Regions from separate parts of the Ornithinibacillus salinisoli genome, predicted to be linked through region 2. Evidence: riboswitches for the same ligand, from Rfam matches in the RefSeq annotation. Region 2 holds a riboswitch; each other region holds the start of a gene.
What was found. A riboswitch is a leader RNA that binds a small molecule or an ion and turns the genes downstream of it on or off. The one in region 2 is predicted to bind cyclic di-GMP.
Positions count from the first base shown of each region.

Region 1: another riboswitch for cyclic di-GMP. It lies ahead of ACFSTA_RS09110 (hypothetical protein); the one in region 2 lies ahead of ACFSTA_RS20535 (hypothetical protein).
Region 3: another riboswitch for cyclic di-GMP. It lies ahead of ACFSTA_RS03675 (anti-repressor SinI family protein); the one in region 2 lies ahead of ACFSTA_RS20535 (hypothetical protein).
Region 4: another riboswitch for cyclic di-GMP. It lies ahead of ACFSTA_RS10900 (GspE/PulE family protein); the one in region 2 lies ahead of ACFSTA_RS20535 (hypothetical protein).

Region 1 is NZ_JBHUMI010000014.1:387,867-393,656, forward strand. Features, by position in the region: gene ACFSTA_RS09090 (glycosyltransferase family 4 protein) at 1-523, opposite strand, end outside; gene ACFSTA_RS09095 (hypothetical protein) at 704-1,111, shown strand; gene ACFSTA_RS09100 (threonine/serine exporter family protein) at 1,272-1,982, shown strand; gene ACFSTA_RS09105 (threonine/serine exporter family protein) at 2,063-2,509, shown strand; cyclic di-GMP riboswitch class I at 2,657-2,741, shown strand; gene ACFSTA_RS09110 (hypothetical protein) at 2,877-3,125, shown strand; gene ACFSTA_RS09115 (DUF2187 family protein) at 3,139-3,360, shown strand; gene ACFSTA_RS09120 (HU family DNA-binding protein) at 3,413-3,685, opposite strand; gene ACFSTA_RS09125 (efflux RND transporter permease subunit) at 4,195-5,790, opposite strand, start outside.
Region 2 is NZ_JBHUMI010000046.1:36,900-42,689, reverse strand. Features, by position in the region: gene ACFSTA_RS20550 (anti-sigma-I factor RsgI family protein) at 1-911, opposite strand, end outside; gene ACFSTA_RS20545 (sigma factor) at 908-1,621, opposite strand; partial or broken gene ACFSTA_RS20540 (DUF5667 domain-containing protein) at 2,507-2,839, opposite strand; gene ACFSTA_RS20535 (hypothetical protein) at 2,873-3,391, opposite strand; cyclic di-GMP riboswitch class I at 3,454-3,537, opposite strand; gene ACFSTA_RS20530 (hypothetical protein) at 3,806-5,092, shown strand; gene ACFSTA_RS20525 (methyl-accepting chemotaxis protein) at 5,210-5,790, opposite strand, start outside.
Region 3 is NZ_JBHUMI010000008.1:12,707-18,496, forward strand. Features, by position in the region: gene ACFSTA_RS03660 (sensor histidine kinase) at 1-534, opposite strand, end outside; gene ACFSTA_RS03665 (response regulator transcription factor) at 531-1,223, opposite strand; gene ACFSTA_RS03670 (alpha/beta fold hydrolase) at 1,440-2,957, shown strand; cyclic di-GMP riboswitch class I at 3,086-3,171, shown strand; gene ACFSTA_RS03675 (anti-repressor SinI family protein) at 3,199-3,357, shown strand; gene ACFSTA_RS03680 (DNA-3-methyladenine glycosylase) at 3,589-4,167, opposite strand; gene ACFSTA_RS03685 (DUF421 domain-containing protein) at 4,334-5,017, opposite strand; gene ACFSTA_RS03690 (PrkA family serine protein kinase) at 5,207-5,790, shown strand, end outside.
Region 4 is NZ_JBHUMI010000016.1:58,529-64,318, forward strand. Features, by position in the region: gene ald (alanine dehydrogenase) at 51-1,166, shown strand; gene ACFSTA_RS10890 (metal-dependent hydrolase) at 1,390-2,070, shown strand; gene ACFSTA_RS10895 (prepilin peptidase) at 2,206-2,961, shown strand; cyclic di-GMP riboswitch class II at 3,065-3,148, shown strand; gene ACFSTA_RS10900 (GspE/PulE family protein) at 3,278-4,933, shown strand; gene ACFSTA_RS10905 (type IV pilus twitching motility protein PilT) at 4,945-5,790, shown strand, end outside.

The DNA of each region.
Region 1 (5,790 bases), on a different contig from region 2:
TGATAAACAGACTTGTTAATGCAATCGTTGTTACCCCTGTTGCAAGACCATCCAATCCGTCAATAAGATTGATCGCATTGGTAATCCCGACGATCCATAGAACCGTAATTAATACACTAAAAAATCCTAAATCAACAATGCCAAAAAGTGGGATCGTGATCCGCTCAATAATTAGTCCACCTGATATAAGAAACGAAGCGGCTATTAGCTGGCCAGTTAGTTTTGCTACAGGACGTAATGTGAATCGGTCATCTAATGCCCCTGTAATGATGATGATAACAGCACCAACAACGATTTCAGGTAAATGTTCATGATGTGGTTGTAGGTAGATGGCTCCTAAAAAGGCTCCAAGGAAAATAGCCAAACCACCTAATCTAGGTGTCACCTTTGTATGTATTTTTCGTTGGTTAGGGAAGTCAACTGTCCCAACCTTCATCGATAATTTTTTAACTGGATACGTAAGTAACCATGATGAAATAAGTGCGATAAAAAAAGCGATTATGAAATCGACGTATGGCAGCATAATATTCTCCTATAATTAAGATAGATTGCGTATGATAGTATTCTTGCCTAAATTATAGCTACTGATAATCATACTTGCAAATTTGATCAAATTAACGTCAATGTATTTTTACAATTGAGATAATTGGAATGATGTGGTAATATTAGCGCGAACTTATTAATTTCTTATAGGAGTGTTGTTATGAGTCCTTATGTATTTGTATTAGCAGCGATTTTGGCCGTAGTGCCGATGCTCATTGTCTTTAAAATTAATATGGAAAAATTAAAGGAAAATCCGGACCAATCTGGAAAGTTACAACAAAATTTTTTCATCGGAGCAGCACTAAGCGAAACAGTTCCTCTCATTCTCATTATTTTTGGAATCGCCAATATGGAAGAAGTTGCATCGATTGAAGAATTATTTATCCCTGGGATCATTGTCATTTTAACAATGGTTATTGGAACCTTTTTTGTATTTTTACAACGATCTGTTGGAGTTCCAGAGGAGTCTAAACAACTTGTTACGACATTTGCTATGGTTGGGGTAGCACTTGTTAATGCGATTCCTATTATCGCTCTCGTCTCACTATTTATGATGACACCCGCATAAATTAAGTCGTTAAAAATTTTCTGTGCGCCTACACGTGTGTAGGGCACTTTTTTTGTATTGCTTTCATAAAGTACTATTTCCTACTATAATATGATAAGAAATTGGCGTTTTGAAAGTTGGTAGAGATTTGGATAATCACAGTAAAATTACAAAGGTTTGTATGTTGGCAGGAAAAATAATGTTGGAGTGTAGCGCCGAAACTTATCGTGTGGAAGATACGATGGATCGGATAGCAAGGGCTTTTGATATCGCAAATCCACAAAGCTATGCAACACCAACCGGGATTAATTTTTCCGTTGATCGGGCTGAGGCTGCTAACTTCATGCGGATTGCCAAGCGTACGACAGATTTATATAAAATAGCCGAAGTTAATCGGATTTCTCGCATGATCACAGCTAATGAACTCACGTTGGATGAGGCACTGGAATCCTTGAAGCGATTAGAATCCAAGAGCCTTTTCTACTCTCACAAGATACAAATTCTTGCTGCTGCACTAGTGAGTGGCTGCTTTACCATCATGTTTGGCGGCACATGGACAGACTTCCTTCCCGCTTTTATTGCAGGAGGATTAGGATTTGCTGGGATGTTAGGGGTTGAAAGGTTCGTGGAAATCCGCTTCATAGCAGAGTTCTTTGCATCCTTAATCATTGGGTTGACGGCATGGGTATTTATTACAACCGGATTAGGAATGGAACTGGATAAAATAATTATTGGGGCCGTCATGCCATTAGTTCCAGGTTTACATATCACGAATGCGGTCCGCGACTTAATGGCAGGCCACCTCGTTGCAGGCGTCTCCAAAGGAGTCGAAGCAATACTCACCGCATTCGCCATCGGAGCAGGCATCGCCGCCATCCTCGCCTTCGCCTAGTAATGTCGAAAAATGTCGGTGCCTGTCACCTGTCGAATTTTGTCGGTGACAGGCACTTTATAAGTTAGGAGTTTTGGGTTATGGTTATTGTTGCGCAGTTGGTTACTAGTTTTATTGCTGCGGCTGGTTTTGGTGTTCTTTTTAATGCTCCTCGAAGGGCTCTTATTCAATGTGGATTTGTTGGTATGGCTGGTTGGATTTTGTATTTTGTTCTCGTACAAAATGGTATGGATGCTGTTCCAGCAACTGTTTTCGGTGCCATGTTAGTAGCCGTTTTCAGTCATATATTAGCACGGATTTATAAAACACCTATTATCGTATTTAATGTTTCTGGGATCATTCCTCTTGTTCCAGGCGGAATTGCATACGAAGCAATGCGTAATTTCGTGGAAAATGATTATTACAATGCGATTCAATATTCTGCCAAAGTTATGCTGCTAGCTGGAGGTATAGCGATTGGTTTAATGTTCTCGGAGGTTGCTAATCAAATCATTCGAAAACTAGTTACTAAAAAATCGCGTGCTTGACTTTTATAAATTATTTCACCAGTTCATTCTTTTTTATCCGCTATAATTTAGTGCGAATTACCTACCATAAATAGGTAATTTTGTCTAAAAGTGACGAAATATATTGAAAATATCGTTCAAAAGTTATATTATTTAGATAACATTAATATATGTAAAAGGCAAACTTATTGAAAAATAAGGACGCAAAGTTACGAGTCTAAGGTCATCAGACTAAGATCGTCGGACCGCCACAGGGATTGGGTAAAAAAGTATTGCAAATCTTGAAGACATCTTTATCCACCATATTTAGAGGTGGATTTTTTTATACCTGATTTGGGAATGCCCCTTTTACATAAGATTTTTTTCTATATGAAAGGTGGATGTTCTATTGACAGTATTGTTTGGTACAATCGAGTACTTCGAAAGAGAACTATTAGTAGCTGCTAAGAATCGACCGAAAAAATTATCAGAAATAGATCAAATTAAATCATTTTACTCATTATTAGAGAATGAAATTTCATATGATTATATATGTGATGATTCATTCCGAAAAGACTGTTTACAAAACCTTACAACTGCATATGAGAAAATCATCAGTCAAAAAACAGCTCGACAAGTAAAGATATCGTTATCTTAAAAGGAGGCTAATGATGAATAAAGAAAATAGTTTATCATCAGAAATGGAAAAAGCAGGTATAGGAGATGTAATTCTTTTTGATCGAAGAGATAATCTGTGCGAAGGAACAGTTTTTCTTGTAAGGGATAATAGTGTATTAGTTGAAATATCTAGGGAAGCTGCCAAGATATTAGGGTATGAAATGCCAAACACAGTTGTTAGACATGGGAACTATACAATTAAAGCAAGTTGTTAACGTAAAAAAGGAGTTCTGTCCTCATTGGACAGAACTCCTTTTATGATTATACTTACTTCACTAATTCTTTTAGTTGTTTTCCTGGCTTGAATGCAGGAACTTTGCTAGCAGCAATTTGGATTTCTTCCCCAGTTTGAGGATTTCTTCCAGTACGAGCTGCGCGGTCACGTACTTCAAAGTTTCCGAAACCGATTAATTGTACTTTGTCTCCACTTTTTAATGAGTCAGAGATAGATTCAAATACTGCGTCTACAGCTTTTGTTGCATCCTTCTTTGAAAGTTCACTTTTCTCTGCTACTGCATTTACTAATTCTGTTTTATTCATTTCTATCAACCTTTCCTATTTCTTATTTATATCTCTATTTTACTATATCGGTAATATTTAGCAAACATTAATAGCCAAATCCAACTATATTACATGTTTTTCGTCCATTTTATAGTAAATGAATAGAGATTTGGACGGAAATAGCTTTTTTTAGTAGTATTAGTATATTATTCCGATTATTTTTTCTAACCTAAGGGAGGTGCGGACATGGGATACGTTATTTCATAAAATAACATCCATTTGAAAGTGTTTGTGGACATGAAGTACGTTAATTGCACCAATTAGGACGAGAATACCTGTATTTTCAGTTAATAAAGGAACAGATGTCCTCCTAGACTCTCAAAAGCATAATCTGTCACAAATAAGAGAACAATTGTCCGCTTGATTACTATACCAAAAAATCCCACTACACTAACCATAAGCTAACCAATAAATGAAGATAAAACACAATCAGAGCACATTACCACACACATAAGAAAAAGCCCCCAAAGGAGCTTTTCCCACAAAAATTATGCTTCTTTTTTCTTTCGTCGGACAATTTTACCTGTTAGATCATCGAACAAGGTATATACGACCGGAATCAATACCAGTGTAAATATACTTGAAACACTTAAACCAAAGATAATCGTAACAGCTAATGGTTGCTGCATTTCCGCACCTTCTCCTAACGCAAGACCTAGCGGTATCATCGCTAGGATCGTTGTTAATGTCGTCATAAGGATAGGACGTAATCTGCTCTTTCCGGCTTCAATAATTGCCTCAAATCGGTCCATACCTCTCCTCCGTAAAATATTGATGTAATCAACAAGTACGATCGAGTTGTTCACAACTATTCCGGCGAGCATAATGATTCCGATAAAACCTGGGATACTTAACGGTAATCCAGTAACAAACAATCCACCCATAACACCAACAACAGTTGCTGGAAGAGAGAACATAATAATAAACGGGAATAGGAAGTTCTCAAATTGAATTGCCATTACCGCATACACTAAAAAAATGGAGAAGACAAGGGCTAGCGCTAAATCAGTAAATGATTCCGTCATGTCTTCCGCTTGCCCACCTAACGAGTAAGAGTAATTTTCAGGAATAGACATACTCGCTAATCTATCTTCTATATCTGATACGACACTTGCTAAGTCACGATCCACAACATCACTCGTTATATTCATTTGTGGTTGTTGATTTTGTCGTAATAACGAAACAGGTCCTTGCATTTCCTGAAAATCAGAAACCTCTTCTAAAGGTATCACTGCTCCAGTTGGTGTTGTCACTTTCAAATCCTGTAAATCGCTGATAGTACTACGCTGATCTTCGGGATATAGAAGTGTGACATCCATTTCATGTCCTTCCTCACGATATTGAGTTGCTAGTTGCCCCGTAAATTGGAGGCTAATTTGTCCCAATATCTGATCTTGAGTTAATCCGTACATAGCCGCTTTTTCATTATTTATTTCAATGTTCATTTGCGGCACACCTTCTGATGCCGCTGTAGTAGGATTATACACACCATTCACCGCTTGTATTTCAGAAACAACTTCCTCAGCTAAGTCACTTAATACCTCGTGCTCCGGACCATTCAATTGGATTTGAATAGGATCTCCCATGCCCATGCCTGCATCGGATGCACTTACAGTTATTTCTGCTCCAGGTATACCTTGTAACCTCTGATCGATCTCCTGCACAATATCTGTTGTTGTTTTATCCCGGTCACTAGCTGGGATGAGTTGTATCATATAGGAAGCTTGGTTTCCACCGCCACCCCCCATAGGACCCATTGCCCCGCTACTACCTACACTTACATAATTGGTTTCAATATAATCTTCATAATCTGTTAATCGATCATTCACTTTTTCCACAATATCTTCCGTATGGCTTAATGAAGTTCCCGTAGCAGTTTCAACCGATATTTCCATTTGCCCCTGATCTGCTTCTGGCATAAATTCTGCTCCGATCAGCGGAGTTAATGCCAAGCTTCCTACGATAGTAATAATGGTTGCAGCAACGGTTGTTTTTCGATGCTTTAAAGTCCACTTTAGAATTCTTGCATAGCCGCTTCCTATACGCTCTAATAAATTATTGAACCAATAACGCCGTCCATGGTT
Region 2 (5,790 bases):
TTATCATTAGGTGGTTCTTCTTTATCTTGAATGCTAGGCTTTTTATTCGGTTGATTTGTTTTTTTATTACTTTCTGATCGTGTATGATCCTGCTTTGATTCAGAATTTGGTTCATGATCTTCTCCTACAGATTTACCATGCTCTACCTCATCAGCAGGAGATCTTTTCTTATCTTCTTCGGAATTCATTTCCTGTAATTGCTTTACAGATTTTTCTTTTACTTCCTGAATATCTTGAACGATTCCTTTTTCTCTTAATGCTTGAAAATGTCTATATTTATTCATCGAAATATTCTCATGTTCAGCTTCTTCGTATAATTTCTTTGTCTCATTGAATACCTGTACATCTGCAACAATGTTATGACGTTCAAGTTGCGTTTGTAACACTTCCTTTAGTTCATTATCAATATCAGGATCAGTATCATTCGCTACCTTCACAATGGAGGTCTCAATTCTACCTTTTTCCTCTACCGTTAAATAATCATTTGCAATCGATTCAGATACAATGAGTTCAACCACCTGATAAAAATCTAGATCATCAAAATTAATCGTATCAACGATTTGTTTTCCGTCGGTATTTAAAGGGGATAGTTCTAACACGTTTAAGTTCTGATCTAAATGCGCCTCAATACTTGGATTAATATCAATGGCTGCAATATAGTGTGTCTCAGATTGATCTTGAATCATACTATTAGATAAAAAAGCAATAAACAAAATCGCCACCATTCCTATTGTAGATACAAGCTTGATGGGAATAGTATTCACTTTGGTAGAATACGTCCTTCTTTCACCTATCATTGGCATGTCATCTTCAGTTCGCAGTATGTTTTTGAATGTACCATCTTTGCAAAGAAGAACATATTCCGTCTCCGTCACTTTGGTCACGATGCCTTCAATTGTATGTTTTTTCATATTCTTACACCCCCTGGCCCGACTTGAACAAACGTTGCAAGATGTTTCCAATCCGAATGTAGCTTAATCATAATAATGGTAATCAGGTACTTTCGGTATCGCTCAATTGATTTCGATCTGTACCCTGTTCTTTTAGTAAACGCAGATACAGGAAAAACATTTTTATCTATTAAATCATCAATTAAATCTCGGTGTTTCATAAATTCAGTGGCCATTTCCATAACTTTGATTCGCGTTTTTTGATGTTTCGGGCTATGACTCTCTAACTCCTCAAAGGCAATGTTAAACTTACCTAACTTTTCATCAAGCTCTAATATTTCGTCCACGAGTGCTGAAGTTTGGTTTGTTTTTTGGTACGAATTTAATGATGCTATAATTTCAGCATGATCATGTTCTAACCCATCATTATCTGATATACGATGCACATGTCTCTTTTCTTTTCGAAAGTAGTCAATTAAATCTCGTTGAATTAATAAATATACATAATTTAAAAAGGTGCGCCCTTTTTCACTCTCGTATGTGTCTATTGCACGATTAAATGCAATAAGACCTATGCTAGTTTCATCACTACTCCAGTTCACATATCGTTTACAAATATGACCAACAGTATTTAAGATATATGGCCGATAGTGTCGAATCAATCGTTCTCTAGCAAATTCGTTGCCTTGTCTAACTTCTACTAAGGTCTCTTTTAGAATTGAAGTTTCCATGTTGCCCTCCTTGTAGAACTCTTATTAATAATCGTACTCTACTATCTACCTGAGGGTAAACCTATTTAACGAAGAATAGTACCCCCTTTTATTGGAAAAAGTGGGTACTATTGCATTCCATTTCATTATAATTGTAGTAACTATGGTGTAATTGAAGTCATTTCTTTGTGACCAACTGATGTGTGCTCTCCACCCGTATTTTGTTCTCCATGCTCAGATCTCTCCGAACCTTCCTCTTGTTTCTTACCATTAGCTGGTGTTATTTATTTTCTTCCGAAGCCGGTTCACCAATTTGAACTTTCCTCTGGTTAGCTTTTTCCGCAGCTTTACTTCTTATTTTTACTCTTCATCATCATCTTCATCTTCTTCATCTTCATCATCTTCATTATCTTCTTCTTCATCTTCATCTTCTTTTGCTTTCTCTTTGGCTTTTTCTGCTTTTTCTCGTGCTTTCTCTTGTTCTTTTTCTGCTTTTTCTTGCGCTTTCTCTAGTTTTTTCTCAGCTTTCGCTTGAGCTTTTTTTGCCTTTTCTTCAGCTTTCTTTGCCTTTTTTTCTGCTTTTTCTTGCGCCATTTCTTGTTTTTTCTCAGCCTTTGCTTGAGCTTTTTCAGCCTTTTCTTCTAATTTCTCTGCCTTTTGCTCTGCTTTCTCTTGTGCCTTTTCTTGTTCCACTTCTTCCGTTTCGGTAATTTCTACTTCTTTTTCTTCTTCAGTAGATTGTGCTTCTTCTGCTTTCTGAAGAGCTGCTAAATGTCTAAGCTCAGCCTTTTGTTGATTTTCTAATGCTTTTGCAATACCGGCCTTCGCAACTTCTGGTATATCTTCACGTTCTAGAAGGGCTTTTAGGTTTTCGGAACGTTTTTGACTATTTTCCACTATTGTTTCTTCCACTTCCGTTGTATCTTCACCTGACTCTTTTGCTTCTTCCATATCTTCTTCCAGCTGTTCCATATGCTCTTCATAATCCTCTAGTAACTCTTCTACTTTTTCTTCATTATCTTCCTCAAGAGATAATTCCGCTTCATTTAAGCGATCTTCTGCAAATTCATCTTGAAGAAGTGCCTTTTCACTATTTTCTTCCGTTAATTCATATTCTACGTCCTCTATTAATCGTGAGGTATCATAGAGATCTGAATCAGGATCAACTACTACTTCATTTTCCTCGGCATAAACATTTCCTGTAAATAATAAAACGATACTAAAAATACCTGTAGACATAATTTTTTTCATTGTAATACCACCTTTTCCATATTAAAAGAATTGTATGTTTTGTTTAAACTCTTCTATGATTGCTTGATTCGTTTCATAATCTTTAAGAGGGGTCATAAAAATAATAATTCCAGTTTGTTTCGTACCATTATTTAAATAGATATCTGTTCGAACACTATCTTTTCGATTCGTTTTTAAGGAAAGATACTGCTCTGTTTCCTCGATTGCCTCACTGTTACCGAATGACGCCTTTAATTCCCTTTTGATCTCATCTAGCGAACGTTCGTTGGAAACAGACGTTAAAATAACTTTCACTTTTCCATTTTTAAATACAATATTATTATCACGATCATCGGTATTTTCTTGCTCCTTTTTCCAGCCTGCTGTATCGACAACCTTAACCATTTCATCTTGATAAAGATAGTTTTGTTCCTCTTGCTGTTCTTCCATATCATTTCCTTCATCTAGTTGTGCCGTTTTATTTTCATCTTTTTGACACGCCCCTAATAGTAGAAGTAAAAATATACAGAAAAATAGAGTTAAGCTTGTCCTGTTTTTCAATCTGTCACCTCCATCCACTTCCTTATGAATCTAGTAAAAAGAGAGGGTCATTGCATTGTTTCGACGGCAGCTGGCTGACATAGAAATGCTCCTTAGTCCCTATAGCTTTGCGTCATCATTTTTCAATGATTTTGCCTTTCTCTCCATTCACTTATCTATACGTGAGTATGGTTCAAAATTTGGGGGGATTGGGTAAATTTTTTTAAGAAAATTGTATGGATTGTACACCCTTGTAAAAATACTGAAAAAAATCTTATTTACCGAGTGAAAACGAATAGGATAAAACACCTATAAATTTAACTAACCTATAAAACACACAATGTCTTTAGTACTGTTTTTCAGAAAAAATATGGTAGATCGTTGACTTCATTGGTAATGATTGCTAATTTTATTACTTGATGGGAGGAGATAGTAGTGCAAAAATATTTCAAACTGATTATGGTTATTTTATTCTCCGGATTACTTTTAATAGGTTGTAGTTCAGATGATGATACTACAGAACCTGTACAAGGAAACTCAGATTCAGGTACTAACGAAGGTGAATCGGATTCGAACACGGAAGAAAATGATTCCAATTCGGAGGTGGGTGAACCAATAGTCACTGAAATTCATTCTCTTCAGGAAGAGGAGGATATTTCTCGAGATAATATTTCCATTAATTATGATGGAAGTGTAGTATTTTTTAATCTAGAAGATGATACAGGCGAGGATGAAGAGAGGACACCATATTTTTATTACAACGGCGATATGATTGATGCTTCATCTATAGATAGTTTTACAGATTGTATCTTCTCTATGAAAGAATCAGATACAATCTATTTTACAGGCTCTTGTAAGGATGAAAACGAAACTAGAGTTTCCGTTGTGTATGATATTACAGAAAACACTATTACACATTCTACCGATAGTGATAGAAACTTAAAAGTACTGAATGACGGTAGAGTTTTATTTACAGTAGAGTACAGTGAAGATGGAACGATTTATGAATTAACAGAAGACGGAGAAGAGCCTTTTATTGAAATAGAAGATATGCCAACAATATTAGGCTTTAATTTTGACCATAATGGTGAAGTTTTCTTCATCTATGGAGCTAATGATGAAAATTGGAATTCCTATGTATACGATACAACTAGCGACTCAGAACCCGTTCCATTTCAATCGGTTCCGGATGATGATGAAGCGACAACTGTTGAAGGCAGAATTTCTCCAGACGGAAAGTACATTATGTATCGATATCGTGGAGTAACTGGTGGAAAACATTATAATTATGTTGACAGTTATATATATGATAGAGACACCGAAGAAGAGATCCAGTTAGGACATGGTTTTGAAATGAATTTTGTCCGACCTAATGGATATGTGATCGATGAAATAAGGGAATATGGACAGGTTATATTTAATGTGGATACAAATACATGGCTAGGACCTGATACGGCTGATATTACCTATTTTGATTCCACATATAAAGATGAGTACCTTGATGATACGGATAGCGATGATTTCCAAAGATCCAGTTTTGTAGCACTTTCTGGAGATGGTGAAACCGTCCTTACATTAGATAGGTTTAGAGCGTTAGGAGAAGACGACGAAGACTTTTCAAAATTACAAACGATATCCACAGAGAATTATATACAGTTCTTAGAAGAATATGACATTGAAATTGATTTCGAACCATCCCCATTTAATGAAAATGGTGCGTAAATAGACACAAAATGAGAGGAAAGGTAAACGAATAATACGTTTACCTTTCCTCTCCTCATTCTGGGTCGAGGGGTCTGTCCCTCCGTCCCGAGGGGACTGACCCTTCGTCCCGTCTAATTATGCTTTGAATTTTGTAATCATGGATTGTAATTCTTGCGCAAGGTGGTTCAATTCTTCAGCAGCATCTGATAATTGGTTAACGGATTCAACTTGTTCAGATGTACTCGCTTCTATTTCTAATGCGAATTCAGAATTATTACTTGCAACAACCGTTAATTCCTTAACTGACGAAGATGCTTCTTCGGTACCAGCAGAAATTTCTTGAGAAGCAGCAGAAATATCCTCAATTTTATTCGTAACTTGTTCTGTAAATGCTTTAATTTTCTCGAATAACTCTCCCGTGGTATGTGCGTATTCCGTTCCTTTTTGTGCTTCATTTGTTCCGATCTCCATAGCAGAAACAGCATTACTTGTTTCCATTTGAATTTCTTCGATAATTTTGGAGATTTTTTCCGTTGACTCACTGGATTCCTCTGCTAATTTTCTAACTTCCTGTGCAACAACAGCAAACCCTTGTCCATGTTCACCTGCTCGCGCTGCCTCAATTGCTGCGTTTAAGGCAAGTAAGTTGGTCTGCTCCGAAATGCCTGTAATAACTTCTAGAATACTACTAATTTCATTCGAACGGTCTTGTAAAG
Region 3 (5,790 bases), on a different contig from region 2:
GATATATAAATCATTTTTAATGAATGGAATACGCTTTTGATGTAGTTGTTGATCCACTAATAAATGGACACGTAGCCACTCGTATCGTAATTGTGATCTCAGGTTTTCGTCATCCACTCGATCAATCATTAACTGCATGGCTGTTAATGGTGTCTTTACCTCATGAATCCAAGATAATAATTCATCTTTTTCTTGCTCCAGACTCGTTAGTTGGTCATTAATTTCCTCTTTATAGAATTCTGTCAATTGCTTCAGATGTTCTTCGATTAATGTTTCAAATGGTGTTTCTGCTTTTGGTATACTGGATAAATCAATAGTACGATCTGATTCTTGTACACTTCGATAGAACTTTGATTCTTTGTTATAACGGATGATGACAAAGGCACCCCAGCTAATGAGAGATAGGAAAACAATATATATCATCGGCATCAGCGCAATTGACGGATCAATGAAACTGATAAATATGAGTAATAGCTGTATGGCAATGAAGAAGATGATCCAGCTTCGTCTTTCTCTTAAAAACTTACGAATCATAAGGTAGCCTCTTCCTTAGCGATATATCCTTGTCCCACTTTTGTCTCAATATATTGTCCTAATCCAAGATCCTCTAATTTTTTTCTTAGTCGGTTTACATTAACGGTTAACGTATTATCGCTGACAAACCGCTCGTCGTCCCATAAACTCTTTATTAATTCGTCACGAGAAACAATTTCATTTTTCTTTTCGATTAAAATCTTTAAAATATACATCTCATTTTTTGTGAGTTCAACAGAGTTCGTATGCGTTGTTACGATGTTTTTGGCATAATCAATTGTTGCACCGCACCATGTCTTTAGGTCTAATTGCTGCTCCGTATTGTAATTATAAACTCGTCGAAGAACGGCTTGTATTTTAGCAATTAGTACATCGAAATGGAAGGGCTTTTGGATAAAATCATCTGCACCTAGCTGCATGGACATTACCATATCTGTTGGGTGATCACGAGAAGATAAAAAGATAATTGGCACATTCGAATGAGAGCGAATCATTCGGCACCAATGGAATCCATCGAATTTAGGTAACTGTATATCAATAATAACTAAATCAGGTTTATTTGTAGTAAATTCCTCAATGACATGCGCAAAATCAGAAATACCTTGCACATGGTAGGACCATTGAGACAATCTTTCTTTTATTTCCTGAAATAGGGTTGTATCATCTTCGATTAACATAATTTTAAACAATTGATTCACCACACAATTCCCGTAAGAATACTTTCCATATTATAGTAATATGATTCCAGTAACAATGTAAATAAATATATATCTACGTAAACGATCAAGTAAATATAAGAAAAAAAGAAGGAATTCTACCATATTTTAACGAAATTAGTTATATATAACTAGAGCAGATAGATTGTTTTACATAAATTCAAATGGGGATGATGTAATTTGGTCTGGATGAAACGTGATAATATTCATATAAATTATGAATGGATTCAATCCGAAGATCCATATGCGGAGGAAACACTTATTTTAATTCACGGTACTGGTCTAGACATGCATTCATGGGATTTCGTAATACCATATTTTCGTAAACACTATGATGTAGTTGTTTACGATTTGCGTGGCCATGGTGATAGTGATGCTGGCGAACAAAAGAGAACCGTTGAAATTCTTAGTGAAGATTTGAAATACCTATTATCTGAATTGGACATACAAAACTATCATTTTATCGCACAAGGTTTTGGTGGACTAGTTGCAGTCTACCTCGCTGCGCAAGATGAAGAAGTGAAACAACGGTTACGTTCCTTGATATTATTCAGTGTGCCATTTCATTACCCAAAGAAACTTGGAGACAAAGTTATTAATCAACGAAAAGAATTTGTAAATGGGCAGCGTAATGTATTAGAAATGGGGAAGAAGTTAGTCAACAACATATGCTATGACCTTACAGAAGACAAGGAAAAGATTTTACTACATGCTTTTGAAAAAGTGTCACCGGAAGTTTACTTTGATTTATTTCATACAAAGGATTTGCATCATGCAATTATGTATTTACAAAAAGTAGATAAACCAATACTAATCCTTTCTGGTTCAGAGGATGAGGTATTTCCTCCCGAATTAAATAGTGCGAGTCTCAACTTTAATCCGAATGCCAGATATTATACCGTACCATTCGCTTCGTTTTTAATACAGATGGATCAACCAGAAATTACATCGGAATGGATTCACAATTTTATTGAGAAACAAAACAACAACCAAAGAAACGTATCAGAGAATAATTATCAAGAAGAATTAACTTCGGAAATGTATTCAGAGATAAGAGGGATGTTTAGTGAAAAAAGAGAACATTATAATGAATTACACGTCCATATTATGAACGGTTTCGGTGTCGTTGTAAATGGGGAAAGAATCCATGAAGGATGGGGAAAACGAAAGGCTAAACAAATTCTTGTTTACCTAATCCTTCAACAATCGGTTACACGTGATGAGCTCTGTGACATATTTTGGCCAGAAGTAGATCTTATCCATGCTCGTAACCGTTTAAGGGTAGCCTTGCACCATTTAAAGCATTTGCTAGAAGCGGACCGTAAGACTAGTGCTTCTATTCTGGTGACCGAAAGAGAGCATGTTTTTTTACAAGGGAAAGTAAAGTCTGACTTACACAGTCATTTAGAAGCGATAGAAAATGCGCAATTACTTGAAGATGACAATCAAAAAGCTATGCAATATAAAAAAATACTAGCAGAAATTACGGATAATCCGTTACCTGGACTTTATGAAGAGTGGTTTCTAAATAAAAGAAATTGCATTGAAGAAAAATGGGGAGATATGTCGATATTCCTTGCTGATTGGTATGAAAAACAAGGCAAGATGAAAAACACTTTGTATTATTTAAAGACAGCATTAAAGTATAAAATAGATGATTTTCACTTGAATGAACGTGTGAATATCTTAGAACAACGCATGGTTTAAGACATTTTCTAGCTTCTGAAAAAGGGTGCAGTTCATCATAGTTATATAATTTTTTTCATGTGTAATGATACTGTAACGAGTCATTTGCTATAATTCAGGGTATAAATATTTGAAATCTTATTCCGCTGTTCAGAAAAAGGCAAACCTATTGAAAAGTAGGGACGCAAAGTCACAGATCTACAGTTGGGAACAATATGATGGCTGGGCTACCTGAAATACAATTGTATTTTAGGGGGGAACTATGATTAACTCTGTAAACGTGAGGCTTGATCAAGAGTGGGTGGAACTGATTCAAGAAGCAAAGGACATGGGGATGACCTTGGAGGAAGTTAGAGCGTTATTCCAGGAAAAGGGTATTAAGAATTTCTTTTTACATACCGAGAAAGAGATCCGTGTGTAGGAAAGTTAGAAATAAATAATGGATTGGACCTTACCTTTCTGGATGAGAAAGGTTTTTCTTTTGGAGGAAAATCACCCTTTATCTATCAAATACTACATTATAAAATGAAATATATATATAATAGATGATGACAGCAGTGGAAAAAGCAAAACGGTAAAAACCAAATTGCTATTTCTGAGTGACATCGTTTGTGGAATAAAGAAGCCCGCTACTAATCATTAGCGGGCTTCTTTACTTTGAAACAAACTTATTGCCGGTTATCCAAAACCGATAAGGATAATCCTTTGCTTCTCCGGAATTATGAATACCTATTCGTTTTCCTTGTGTAATACTATCTGGAGTAAAACCTTCCGCAATATAAAGTGGTGGCTCTAGGAATGAACGTCCGTAATCAGCAGTCGAAATCCCCATCGCCTTTGTAAGCTTCCCTGGTCCACTCGTTAGGTTTTCGATCTTTGTGACAGGTCTTCTTTTTTCCATTAAATGTAGTCCTTGCTTAGGCTCAACTGCACGAATCAAGACTGCTTCCGGTTGACCTATTTCTCCGCTCACAACATTTACTAGACAGTGCGTATGCATTGTATATGTATACACCATTCCAGCTTTTCCGAACATAATTTCTGTACGTTTCGTTCTCCTATTTTGAAAGCTATGGGCTGCGCGGTCGGTTGCACCTAAATACGCCTCTGTTTCCACAATATAACCGGAAGTATTTCCTTCCTCTGTTTCGTTCACTAACACACAACCAAGTAAGGATCTTGCTAATTCTAGTGTAGGTTGATCGTAAAAGGTTTCTGGTAAAGGCTGCATATGTATGTACTACTCCTTCCTATTTCCTCTAAGTATCTTTATCTTGAGACAAGCATAAAATTCAGTGAGGTAAATTGCAACTCTGCAAAACCTCACTGAATGAAATACTAGGATTCACTTTTAGAAGAGCTTGGTTATAAGAGGCGTTATATGTAAAGGCAACTAGTTATTCGTAAGGAATGACATATATACCATTATTCGGGATCCAATCGGCATATAAAACCTTCTCACTACTATTTATCCCTTTTGTCACAAGTTGCTTCTGCAGCCATGTTTCATCAAACCCTAGGCTTCGAATGTTATCTTCAATAACTTCTCCATCCATAATTAACGTGGTACTAAGATCAGTAGGTTGTGGTGGCAATTTTAAATCTTCTATGGTTACCTTTTGATATAAATGCTTCTTTAATACACTGATCGCTCCATTTGATTCTAGTATGGCGAATGCTACTTCCCGAATCGAGAAAATCTCACTTTGCCTTAGTAAACTTAATAGTTGATTGATATTCATCCGGTTCTTTTTTAATTGATGTCTATCAATTTTTCCATCACGAATAATAATGGAGGGGTTACTCTCCAATAATCCTCTTAAACTTTTATATTTTAACAGAATCTTTTCCATTGAAATCATTAAAATACCCCATAAGAGTACGGTGTAGATGATATATATCATACTTACTTTATCTTCATATATACCATTTCCTAGCAACTCTGATAATACGATTGCAGTAATAAAGTCAAAGGGGGTTAATTGATTAATAGTGGTTTTTCCTAAAATCTTCGTAATAAAAAACAGAAGAAAGAATCCAATGATGATCTTCAAAGAAACGTCGATAAAGCTTAACTCCATATTGCCCTCTCCTAAATCTACAAAGTAGAAACTATATTTCTATTAACAGTTTTGGCATTTTACAATAATTTATTCCTATGAAACTAATTTTTAAAAAGGTTAGCGGATGAAGCGGGAAAAACTTCGGAATCATGTACTAAACTTCTGCATAAGATGTATAAATACCGCGACCTATATGGAGGGAATACCATGGACATTCTAGGAAAAGTGAAGAGCTATCGAGAAGAGGAAAGACGCTTGCAGTGGGAAGGGACTTTCGCGGAGTATTTGGAAATTGTTAAAGAACGACCAGAAGTAGCCCAAACCGCACATTCCCGTGTGTATAATATGATCAAAGCATCAGGATTAACCGAGAGAGATGGTAAGAAAATGTACCATTTTTTTGGTGAAGAAATTTTTGGGCTAGAAGAAGCAATTGAAAGGTTAGTAGAAGAATACTTTCACCCAGCTGCGAAGCGACTAGATGTACGTAAGCGCATATTGCTATTGATGGGACCTGTGAGTGGAGGAAAATCAACCATTGTTACCATGCTGAAGCGAGGTCTAGAGCAATACTCACGGACAGATGAAGGCGCGGTGTATGCGATTAAGGGCTGTCCAATGCATGAAGATCCATTACACCTCATACCAAGTCACTTGCGAGAGGACTTTTTTGGGGAGTATGGTATTCGTATCGAAGGAAGTTTATCACCATTAAATACGATGCGTTTGGAAAAAGAGTATGGTGGGCAAATAGAAAATGTAACAGTGGAGAGAATATTTTTCTCTGAAGA
Region 4 (5,790 bases), on a different contig from region 2:
ACAATGTAAGTGCTTACAGCGTATAACTATTGTAGGGAAGGATGAAATAGATGTATATCGGTATTCCAAAAGAGATAAAAAACAATGAAAACAGAGTAGCAATCACACCAGCAGGGGTTTTATCCCTAAAAACTGGAGGACATGAAGTAATAGTTGAAGCAGGTGCGGGAGCCGGTTCCGGATTTACAGATGAACAATATCGCGAAGCGGGTGCCACCATTGTTGCTTCCGCTAAAGAAGTTTGGTCCCAAGAAATGGTTATGAAGGTAAAAGAACCATTACCGGAAGAGTATGATTATTTTTATGAAGGATTGATCCTATTTACATACCTACATCTTGCGGCAGAGCCAGGTTTAACGAAAGCATTAATTGATAAAAAGGTAATTGGTATTGCATATGAAACGGTACAATTGCCAAATGGTGGTTTACCTTTGCTTACACCGATGAGTGAGGTTGCAGGTAGAATGGCATCACAAATCGGAGCTCAATTCTTAGAAAAATCAAAAGGTGGAAAAGGAGTTTTACTAAGTGGAATTCCTGGCGTTAAACGTTCTAAAGTAACTATTATCGGTGGCGGAGTTGTAGGAATGAACGCTGCGAAAATTGCAATTGGTTTAGGAGCAAATGTAACCATTATTGATTTAAACCCAGAACGCTTACGTGAATTGGAAGATATATTTGGTACCTCTATTAATACCATCATGTCGAACCCAATGAACATTGCTGATTCTATTGCTGATTCTGATCTAGTAATCGGTGCTGTGTTAATACCAGGTGCAAGAGCACCGAGGTTAGTAACAGAAGAAATGGTAGAAGCAATGACAGAAGGATCAGTTATTGTGGATGTTGCGATCGACCAGGGTGGGATTTTTGAAACGGTAGACCGGATTACAACTCATGATAATCCGACGTATACCAAGCATGGTGTATTACATTATTCTGTAGCTAACATGCCTGGGGCTGTTCCACGTACTTCAACAATTGGACTAACGAATGTTACCGTTCCATATGCTTTACAAATTGCTAATAAAGGATATAAACAGGCATGCCTTGAGAATGGATCCCTGTTAAAAGGTATCAATACGATTGAAGGATTTGTAACCTATAAAGCAGTTGCTGAGGCACACGGACTGGAATACGATGATGTATTAGGTCATTTACAATAATAGAGGGAGTGACTTCAAATGGGAGTCACTCTTTTTCATAGTTAAAGGTTCTTGGCATGGCTTTATATAGATTAATGCCACAGTTCAACTATGGACAGTCCAGAACTATTTAGCAAACTCGGGAACTAATGGAACAATTAGAAAACATCTTATGTAAAAAAGGATATTGTAAAATAAATATCGAATATATACTATATAACAACATAAAAAAGGAGAGATTATCGTGAAAGTATCGTATCATGGACATTCCGTAGTTAAAGTAAAAACAAGTACACACACTATATTAATCGATCCCTTTATATCTGGTAATGAAGCGTGTGATTTAGATGCAAATAAGGTTGAACCTGACGTAATTCTACTGACACATGGTCATAACGATCATGTAGGAGATACAGTAGAGATTGCTAAACGAACAGGTGCCTTAGTTGTTGCTCCTAATGAATTGGCATTGTACTTAGGACAAAAAGGTATTTCTACTCATCCAATGCATATTGGTGGTGCTCGTACCTTTGAGTTTGGACATGTTAAATTCACGCAAGCGTTTCACGGATCTTCTTATACGGAAGAGGATGGTTCGATTATTTATACTGGAATGCCAGGTGGAATTTTGTTAACGGTAGAAGGGAAAACGATCTATCATTTAGGGGACACAGCATTATTTACGGATTTAAAAATGTATGGGGAAATGAATGATATCGATCTTGCATTTATTACAATTGGGGATAATTTTACTATGGGACCTGAGGATGCGATGATTGCAGCAGAATGGATAAAAGCAAAAGTTGTTGTTCCGGTTCATTATAATACGTTCCCTGTAATTGAGCAGAATCCAGATGACTTTGTTCAAAAAGTAAAGAACGGGAAAGCGCGTAAGATGGAAATTGGGGAAGAATTGGTGTTGTAAACATACAACTAATTGTAAAACGTAACACGTGAGCGTGTTACGTTTTATTTATGATGGAAAAATATAGATATTATACAGGGAACAATAATGGTATAATGTAAACAGTTTTCTGACGGTGAGGGGGAGTCAGTGTTAATGCAAACAACTATAATTATTCTATTCGGAATCATAGGTTTAATATTTGGATCATTTTTTAATGTCGTCGGACTACGGGTCCCTAAAGGTCAACAATTTACAAATGACCGTTCCGTTTGTCCCTCCTGTCATAACCAACTTTCATGGTATGAACTTATTCCTGTAATATCTTTTATAATACAACATGGAAAATGTAGAAACTGTAAAACAGAAATATCTTATATATATCCTCTAGTCGAAGTTATTACCGGATTTTTATTCGCCTTTAGCTATGTCATGATCGGTTTTGATGCAGAATTATGGAAGGCGCTTCTATTAATTTCCCTTTCCATGATTATCCTTGTATCAGATATTGTTTATATGTTAATTCCCAATAAAGTACTTCTATTTTTCTTGCCTTTATTTATCATAATGAATGTTATTGACCCGTTGGAGCCTTGGTGGTCAGCTGTAGCTGGTGGAGCAATAGGATTTAGTATCATTGCAATCATCATTATTATAAGTCGTGGAGGTATGGGAGCAGGCGACATGAAATTATTTGGGTTACTAGGTCTTATGTTAGGAATGGAAAAAGTCTTGATCGCCTTTTTTCTAGCATGTTTCATTGGATCTGTACTAGGTATGCTATTAATCTTACTTGGAATAACTAAAAGGAAACAACCAGTTCCGTTTGGACCATATATTGTGTTAGCCACACTAATATCTTATTTCTTTTCTGAACATTTGATTTCATGGTATGTACGATTAATTTTATAGAAATATATTTTTTTTAATAATGGAAGTTGGGAAACATCGGAATGTTGTTGACGAATATGTAATACGTTGATACTATAAAATTAATACGAAAGTACTAAACAACAATTAAAGAGGAAGCTTTGATATACGATCTTATTATGGGCATCTCGATCGTGTTGAGCTACTGATGCAACCGGCCTTTACACAATTTATGATTATGTAGGGGCTTTTATTGTCTTTTTTTACTAGTTGACTAGGAATAAAATACTACATAAGAAGCGTTAGTAATTAACTATCCTAAAAATATAATTTTATTGTGATGGAGGTGAGATATTCGATGGCTAGAAAGAGACTAGGGGATTTGCTTGTTCACTCAGGGTTAATTACGGAAGAACAATTAGCTGCAACACTTTCTGAAAAATCATCTGATGAAAAGTTAGGCGATGCGTTACTTAAAGAAGGGTATATTTCAGAGCAACAATTAATTGAGGTACTTGAATTTCAACTTGGAATTCCGCATATCAATCTTTATCAATATCCAATAGACGAGGAACTAGTACAATTAGTCCCAAAAGAATTAGCAAAAAGACATACGGTCATGCCAATTAGGGTCGATGGCAACAAGCTTTTTGTCGCGATGGCTGATCCCATGGACTATTTTGCAATGGAAGAACTTCGGATGGCAACTGGTTTTCAGATTACTCCTGGTATTGCGACCAAGGATTCACTATATCGAACAATTACAAAGTATTATGATATACAGGAATCGATTAAAGAGGTAATGGGAGACTTTGCACCAGAGGAAAGTATTGATGAAACAGGGATTACAGATGAAGATTCTCCGATTGTACGACTTGTCAATCAAATTATAGCTAATGCAGTAGCCCAGAGAGCAAGTGATATTCATTTTGATCCACAAGAAACGGAGCTGAGAGTTCGTTATCGCGTAGATGGGATGCTTCGAACAGAGAGAGCATTACCTCGATATATGCAAAACGTACTCATTGCGCGGATTAAAATCATTAGTAATCTCAATATTACGGAAAGCCGAATCCCTCAGGACGGACGGATAAAAATGGATATCAATTATAAACCGCTCGATATCCGTGTTTCTTCCCTTCCATCTGTCTATGGGGAAAAAATAGTGATGCGGATACTAGATTTGTCAAATGCATTAAATGATATAGATAAATTAGGATTTACGACAAGTAATTTAAGAAATTTTAAAAGTATGATTGAAAAGCCAAATGGAATTATCCTTATTACCGGGCCTACAGGTTCAGGGAAATCCTCTACGCTATATGCTGCATTAAATCGACTAAATAGTGAAGAAGTGAATATTGTTACAATCGAGGATCCAGTTGAATATCAGCTACAAGGTATTAATCAGGTACAGGTGAAAGAGGAAATCGGTATGACGTTTGCAAATGGTCTTCGATCTATCTTACGTCAAGATCCAGATATAATTATGATTGGTGAAATTCGTGATTTTGAAACAGCACAAATTGCCGTTCGTGCTTCATTAACTGGACATCTTGTTTTAAGTACACTACATACAAATAGTGCTGTTGCAGCATTAACTCGCTTAATCGATATGGGTATTGAATCCTTTTTAATTGCTTCTTCATTAAATGGTATTGTCGGTCAGCGATTAGTAAGAAGAATATGTTCGGATTGCAATACACAGGTAAGTGTTACAGAACGTGAAATGGAACTATTTAATAAAGCAGGAATTGAAGTAACATCTGTCAATAGAGGAAAAGGATGTTCTAGCTGTGGGATGACTGGATATCGCGGAAGGATAGCCATACATGAAGTTCTTCCTATTGATGACCAGATCCGACGTTTCGTTATGAATACAAGTACTAGAGGGGAAATAAGAGATTATGCCAAAAAAAGTGGTATAAAATTTTTAATTGAGGACGGTCTAGAAAAGGTATCACAGGGATTAACGACGACGGAAGAAGTATTGCGAGTTGCTTCAATGGAATAGGAGGGATTAAATTGCTATTTACTATCAATGAACTCTTGAAAAAAGCATATATTAGCCAAGCATCCGATTTGCATCTTACAGTAGATTCTCCCCCTGTTTATCGAATTAATGGGAACCTAATTCTCAACGGAGAAGAAGTGTTGACACGAAATCATACAGAAGAACTCGCTAGAGAATTACTATCAGAATCAGATTGGGATCGCTTAATGAACGAAGGCGAGATCGATACTTCCTATAGTATAAAAAATGTTTCTCGCTATCGAATTAATGTATATCATCAGTTGGGGAATATTGGAATTGTAGCAAGAGTCGTTCCACAAGCAATTCCTTCATTGGAGCAATTGCAAATGCCTACGGTCTTACAAGAATTAGCACTGAAATCTCAGGGGTTAATTCTAGTAACTGGTCCAACAGGGTCTGGAAAATCAACTACTATGGCGGCTATGATTGATTATGTAAATCAACGTAAATCGAAGCATGTAATAACTCTTGAGGATCCGATTGAATTTGTACATAGCCATAAGAAATCTATCATTAATCAACGAGAAGTTGGTACGGATACGCAAAGTTTTGCCAACGGACTACGATCTGCTTTAAGACAAGATCCAGATATTATATTAGTTGGTGAAATGCGAGATCACACAACGATTTCAACTGCTCTTACCGCTGCTGAGACAGGTCATCTCGTACTGGCAACCTTACATACGAATAGTGCTGCACAAACAATTAATCGCATAATTGATGTATTTCCACCACATCAACAAGCTCAAATCAGGATTCAACTAGCATCTGTTCTTACAGGAGTAATTTCGCAACGACTACTTCCAAGAACTGATGGATCAGGAAGAATAGCTGCG